One region of the Microbacterium sp. CFBP 13617 genome, then DNA from elsewhere that is predicted to be linked to it. Evidence: predicted binding sites of a transcription regulator. Region 1 holds the regulator's gene; the other holds the start of a gene.

Region 1 (3,276 bases):
GCACGAAGAGCGAGCCCACCTTGCGGCCGACGTCCATGATGTCGGTGTTCGCCTCGCGGAAGCGCTCTTCTTCGATGCGCTCGCGCACGAAGGCGCGCACCACGCGCACCCCGGTCAGCTGTTCGCGCATCACCCGGTTCACGGCGTCGAGCTTGGACTGGTAGCTGCGGAACAGCGGCACCATGCGGGCGATGATGAGGGCGACCGCGACCAGCAGGATCGGAACGGCGACGCCGAGCAGCCAACTGAGACCGACGTCTTGCTGCAACGCCATGAAGATGCCGCCGAGGGCGAGCAGCGGGGCGCTGACGAGCATGGTGGCACCCATCATCGCGAGCATCTGCACCTGCTGCACGTCGTTCGTGTTGCGCGTGATGAGGGAACCGGCGCCGAACTGCGACAGTTCGCGCTCGGAGAAACCGCTGACCTTCTCGAACAGATCGAGCCGGATGTCGCGGCCCGCGGCCATGGCGGCGCGCGCGGCGAAGTAGGTCGCGACGACCGAGGCGACGATCTGCCCGAGCGAGATGCCGAGCATGATCATGCCCTGCGACCAGATGAACCCCGTGTCGCCCTGGGCGACGCCGCGATCGATGATGTCGGCGTTCAGGCGCGGCAGGTAGAGGGATGCCATCGCCGCGACGAACTGGAACACCAGCAGCGCCACGAGGAGCCAGCGGTACCGGGACAGGTAGCGGACGAGGATCTTGCCGAGCATGGGACCTCCGGAGCAGGTCTGACGCGGCCGCCGTGACCGCGAAGACCAGCCTGGCACCAACCTCCGACACCGGGGAACCTTTTCTGCAACTCAGCGCCCGTTCGGTCGCGGCTCGTAGGGTGGAGCCATGTCTCGACTGCAGGCCGACGCCGCCGCCGACCTCTGGGTGCCCGTGACCGGTTCGCTGGGCCTGCGCGGCCGACGACACCGCAAGGCCGCCATCGGCATGCTGCTCGGGCAGGCCGCCCGCACGACCGGCACCGCCCCCCGCCCCGGCGGCGGCGCCTTCGCCTGGATGCTGAGTCAAGCCGCTCCGCTGCTCATGCGTCGCGCCGGTGGCCGCGTTCTGGTGTGGGTGTGGAAGAGCGCGCCCGAACTGCTCGTCGTGATGGCACAGCTGCAAGAGGCCACCGCGCAGCTGCGCACCGCGCGCGCGATGATGCCGATGGAGTACGACGACACCGAGTCGTTCCGCAATCCGCATCTCGGCGTCGGCGAGAAGCTCGCGATGCCGCTGCCGGCCGATCCGAAGACTCCCCCCTTCGCGACCTACACGTGGGACACGGGCTCGCACTTCGTCACGGTGACGGCGGTGTGCGCCGACCGCGAGCGGTTCGGCACCGTCATCGGCGCGGTCGACGACATCGCACGCACGCTCCGCGTCGTCGACGACCTCTCGGTCGGAGAGACGCCGACGGTGCTGCGGATCGATCCGGCCTGAGCCGCTGCGCCGCTCCGGCCGAGCCGTCGGGGCACCGTGCGCACAGACCCTTCGACGCGCTCAGGACCTCGGTGCAGCGACGGGATGTCAGTCGTCGTGGATGTCGCGCGGGCGCCAGAGCACGATGTCGGTCGCGCGACGCACGCGCGAGCCGTGGCGGAGCGTCACGACCGAGCCGGTCGCGCCGGCGGCGAAGACGCGCGCACCGGGGCGGGACTGCCGCTCGATCGTGAGCTGCCGCTCGAGGTCGTTCACTCGGCGGGCGAGATCGTGCACGCGCTCCTCGAGGGCGAGGAGGCGCGCGATCGCGGGAAGGCTCATGCCCTCCCCCGACAGGCGGGCGACCTCGCGCAACTGCTGCACGTGGCGGCTCGAGTAGCGACGCGACCCGCCCTGGGTGCGCGCGGGCACGACGAGGCCGAGCCGGTCGTACTGCCGCAGCGTCTGCGGGTGCATGTTCGACAGCTCGGCGGCGGCGGCGATGGCGAAGATCGGGGCGTCTTCGTCGATCTCTCTCTCGGACACGTCTTCACCTCTTTCGTCGTGCCGGCTGCGGGTGCCGGGTTCTCGGCATCCTGACGTATCGAATGCCGAGAACCGCGACGACGCGCGTGGGATGCGTCAGCGCGCCTTGGCCATCAGGTCGGCGCGCGGGTTCTCTTTCGGTTCGAGCTCGTGGAAACGCTCGAGGGCTTCACGGGCCGCATCGTCGAGGTGCGTGGGAACCGCGACCTGAACCTCGGCGAGCAGGTCGCCGACGCCCTTGGTCGACTCGATACCGCGCCCCTTGACGCGCAGCACCCGTCCCGACGGGGTACCGGGGGCGACGCGCAGTCGCACCGGCTCCCCCCCGAGTGTCGGGACCTCGATCGTGGCGCCCAGAGCCGCCTCGGTGAAGGTGACCGGCACCGTGACCCGCAGGTGGAGGCCGTCGCGCGTGAACACCGGGTGCGGACGCACCGCGACGGTCACGACGATGTCGCCGCTCTCGCCGCCGTCGGGCGACTTGCGTCCGCGGCCGCGCAGGCGGATCTTCTGCCCGTCCGACACCCCGGCCGGGATCTTCACCTTGAACGGCACGTTGTCTTCGCCCTGCAGGGTGATCGTCTCGCCCTTGGCCGCCGTGATGAAGTCGATCGTCGTGCGCGCCGTGACGTCGGATCCGCGCTGCGGTCCGCCGTAACCGCGGTATCCGCCCGAGGTCTGACCGAACCGGCCGGAACCGAAACCGGCGCCGCCCTGCTGGTCGAACATCGAGAAGAAGTCGTCGAAGCCCCCCGGAGGAGCCCCGGCGCCGCCACTGCGCGGTTGACCGAACCGGCTGAAGACGTCGTCGAAACCGCCGCCGCCGCCGGTACCCGGTGCCGAGAAGCGCGCCCCCGAGCCCATGGCCCGGATCTGGTCGTACTCCTCGCGCTGCTCCGGATCGTTGAGCACCGAGTAGGCCTCGCTGATCTCTTTGAACTTGGCCTCGGCCTTCGCGTCACCCGGGTTCGAGTCGGGGTGGTACTGGCGCGCGAGCTTGCGGTAGGTCTTCTTCAGATCGGCCGCGCTGACGCTCTTGTCGACGCCGAGGACCTTGTAGAAGTCCTTGTCGAACCAGTCCTGACTCGCCATCTGTCCTCCTCTTAGGCCGGCACGGCGACGACGACCTTGGCCGGTCGCAGCTCGATCGAGCCGAGGCGGTAACCCACCTCGACGACCTCGAGGATCGTCGTCTCGGTCACGCCGGGGGTGGGCGCCTGGAAGATGGCCTCGTGCTGCTGCGGGTCGAAGACGTCGCCGACGGCGCCGTACGACACCACGCCGAGGCGCTCGGCCACGGCCCGCACCTTGT
Region 2 (3,276 bases), on a different contig from region 1:
GGCGTACGCGTGCGCGCCACCGGTCCGCGCGGCGACGAGGAGATCCACGCCCGCGTCGTCGTCGTGGCCTCGGGATGGGCGGGCCGCGACCTCGTGTACCGCCCCGGCGCCGTTCGGACGCACCACTACCCCGACCGCTACGTCATGGCCGACGTCGTCGCTCCCGGCGGCCCCGTCGCCCGGGTGCACCTGGAACGCCAGGGCGTACTGGAATCGTTCCCGCTACCCGGCGGACGCCGCCGACTGGTGGCGTGGGCGGGCACCGACGAGGTGACGGATGCCGTCGGCACCCTCGAGAGGGCCGTCGCCGAGCGCGCGGGGCTCGAGGTCGACATCGCCGAGGCGACGACGTTCCGCGTGCGGCGCGCCGTCGCTCCGGCGCTGCGGCGCGGCCGCGTCGTGGTGGTCGGCGACGCCGCCCACGAGGTGAGCCCCATCGGCGGTCAGGGGATGAACCTCGGGCTGCTCGACGCCCTCACGCTGGCCCCGCTGCTGCCCGGGTGGGTGCGGACGGGCGAGGCCGTCGGCCTCGGACGATGGGAGACCGACCGTCTGGCCTCGGCGCGGCACGCGGCGCGCCTGGCCTGGCTCAACACGCTGCTCGGGCGGGCCACGGGCCCGCTCGCCCACCCCCTGCGCACCGGGGCGCTGCGCACCATGCTGCGGGGGGCGGGGGGCGCGCTGTTCACGCGCGCGTACGCCATGCGACTGGATCGCGCCGCCCGCGACTGACGAGCCGCCCGGGCGGGAGGAGTCAGGTCACGACGAGTTGAGCGGCGAGCAGCAGCGCCGCCAGCATCGTGAGCTGGAACACCGCGCGTCCGGGCGCGCGCACGAGCACGAGCACCACGGCCGTGGCCGCCACCGCGACGACGGCGGTGAAGAAGATCGCGCCGAGCACCGTGGCATCCGTGCCGATCAGCACCGCCACCGCTCCGGCGACGACGCCGACCGCCGCGAGCACCACCGAGACCCGCGCACCGAGGCGGTGCGGAAGGCCCCGCACGCCCGTGCGCCGATCGTCGTCGAGGTCTCGAACGACGTTGGTCAGATGCACGGCCGCGCCGAGGGCGGCTCCCGCGAGCGTCGCCCACGGGGCAGCCAGCGCGGGAGACGCGAGGGACAGCGTCGCGAACGACGGGAAGAGTCCGAAACTCAGCACGAACGGCACGATCGACAACGGCGTCGACTTCAGGCCGGCGTTGTACGCCCACGCCGAGGCCAGGGCCACCGCGTGCGCGGCGACGAGCCCGGGGCCGAGCGGCACCGACAGGAGCACGGCGAGGATCGCGGACGCCACGGCCACCCCGAGCGCGTGCTCCGGGGTGATCGCGCCCCCCGCGATGGGCTTGTCGCGGCGGCCGACGGCGGCGTCGCGCGCGCCGTCGATCGCGTCGTTCGACAGCCCCACCGACACCTGTCCCGCGAACACGGCGACCACCAGCAGCGCGAGCCGCGCGGGCTCGACCCCCGCGGCGAGGCCGAGGGCCAGCGACAGAACGGTCACGACCAGGGTCGGCCCCGGGTGGGTCGCGCCCCACAGCGCCCGCACGAGGGGCGGCTTCGCCGCGGCATCCATCACCCGATGACGCTACCGCGGCGCCGCGCTCGGGCGGTTGACCCGCTCCGCCGCCGCGCCATCACGTCACCGCGCCACCGCGCCAGCGCCCCAGCGCCCCAGCGCCCCAGCGCCCCAACCCGTTGAGTGTCCAGGACACGCCGCAGAAAGCGACCCCGGCACGGCGCGTCTTGGACATTCGACGGTCTTGGCACTCTCCTGTCGAGAGTGCTAATCTGCTGCCACGTTGAGCGCACAAGGCTCAACTTCATCGAACTCCGGATGCCGATATCCGGACCGACCGAAAAGGAGAACCGACCATGGCCACTTACGACCCCTTCCGCGACCTCGACCGCCTCGCGTCGACCTTTCTCGATGCCCGTCGCGGGGGCGGACCGCGCCGGATGCCGATGGACCTCTACCGCGACGGCGACCACTACGTGCTCTCGGCCGACCTTCCCGGGGTCGACCCGGGCTCGGTCGACATCGACGTCGACGGTCAGCTGCTGACCATCCGCGCCGAACGCACCCTCGCCACCGGCGACGACGTCAAGTGGATCACCCGCGAGCGCGAGACGGCCACCTTCGTCCGCCAGCTCAACCTCGGCCAGGGCATCGACACCGACGGCATCAGCGCCGCCTACCGCAACGGTGTGCTGTCGGTCACGATCCCGGTGAGCGAGAAGGCGAAGCCGCGCCGCATCGCGGTGGCCACCGACGACCACGACGGCGTCATCCGGGCGCACGAGAGCGAACCGCAGCTCATCGAGCAGTAATCCACCGCGAACAGAGGGGTCGGCCCGAACGGACCGACCCCTCTCTCGCGCGTCGCTCAGAGGTCTTCGGGCGCCAGGTCTCCCTGGCCCTCTTCGCCGAGCTCGACGACGCCCGGGTCCTGACCCTGCGAGTCGGTGCCGGTGGACCCGGGGTGGATGTCCTCGAACGGGATGTCGGTGTCGTCGGCCGCGATCTCGGCCGGGTCGGCGCCCGTCGCGGTCGCGGGGGCGATGTCCTGCGGGTCGACGCCCTCGTCGAGGGCCGTCGTGGCGTCCCACTCCGCCTGGGCGGGGTCGAGCGCGGGGTCGGGCTCGATCGAGGTGTCGCCGTCGCGCAGGGGCTGCACACCCGCGATGCCGACGTCGGCGGCGGGGGTCGACGAGTCGGCGGGGGACGGGTCGATCGAGGCGTCGCTCATGGGGATCCTTTCGTCGAACGCACCGGGGTGCGTCACCGCTGATCGGCGGTGTCTCCATCCAACGACGCCGACGGGGCCGCGCCCCGCCCCTTGACAGGCCCGACCCGCGCACGGACCACGCGCTTCAACGGGTGCGCTCCCGCTCCAGCGGCACGGGAGAAGCGCTCCTGCCGACGGCGAGCCCTCTTCGTCGTTCCCCAGCGCCCGGGTCGTCCGCCCGACCGACGCTGTCAACCGGGTGGCATCCCGCTGCCGATGACGACACGGTGAGGGAGACGAGAGGATCCCCCATGAACGACTCGAGCCGCACCGTCGCTCGCGCCGACACCCCCCGCATCGTGATCATCGGCGGGGGCAACGCCGGGCTGTCGGTGGCCGGACGCCTCCACCGGGCCCGCGCCGGAGACATCACCGTGATCGAGCCGCGGACGCAGCACGTCTTCGCGCCCCTCCAGTCGCACATCGCGGGAGGCGCGGCACGGGCCAGCGAGGCCGTCCGCGCGCAGGCCGACGTGATCCCCGC

Evidence for each region. The regulator HspR, encoded in region 1, represses chaperone genes until heat shock. The targets are predictions, from matches to a motif close to AAGTTGAGTCNNNNNGACTCAACTT.
Region 2: the regulator HspR is predicted to act here: its motif matches at 1,803-1,827, upstream of IFU40_RS12840 (Hsp20/alpha crystallin family protein).

The regions. Positions count from the first base shown of each region.
Region 1 covers NZ_JACYNW010000001.1:665,151-668,426, reverse strand. The annotation lists gene IFU40_RS02980 (ABC transporter ATP-binding protein) at 1-718, opposite strand, end outside; gene IFU40_RS02975 (hypothetical protein) at 846-1,439, shown strand; gene IFU40_RS02970 (heat shock protein transcriptional repressor HspR) at 1,527-1,964, opposite strand; gene IFU40_RS02965 (DnaJ C-terminal domain-containing protein) at 2,061-3,056, opposite strand; gene IFU40_RS02960 (nucleotide exchange factor GrpE) at 3,068-3,276, opposite strand, start outside.
Region 2 covers NZ_JACYNW010000004.1:188,086-191,361, reverse strand. The annotation lists gene IFU40_RS12850 (FAD-dependent monooxygenase) at 1-732, shown strand, start outside; gene IFU40_RS12845 (UbiA family prenyltransferase) at 755-1,579, opposite strand; gene IFU40_RS12840 (Hsp20/alpha crystallin family protein) at 1,879-2,334, shown strand; gene IFU40_RS12835 (sugar ABC transporter ATPase) at 2,391-2,753, opposite strand; gene IFU40_RS12830 (NAD(P)/FAD-dependent oxidoreductase) at 3,044-3,276, shown strand, end outside.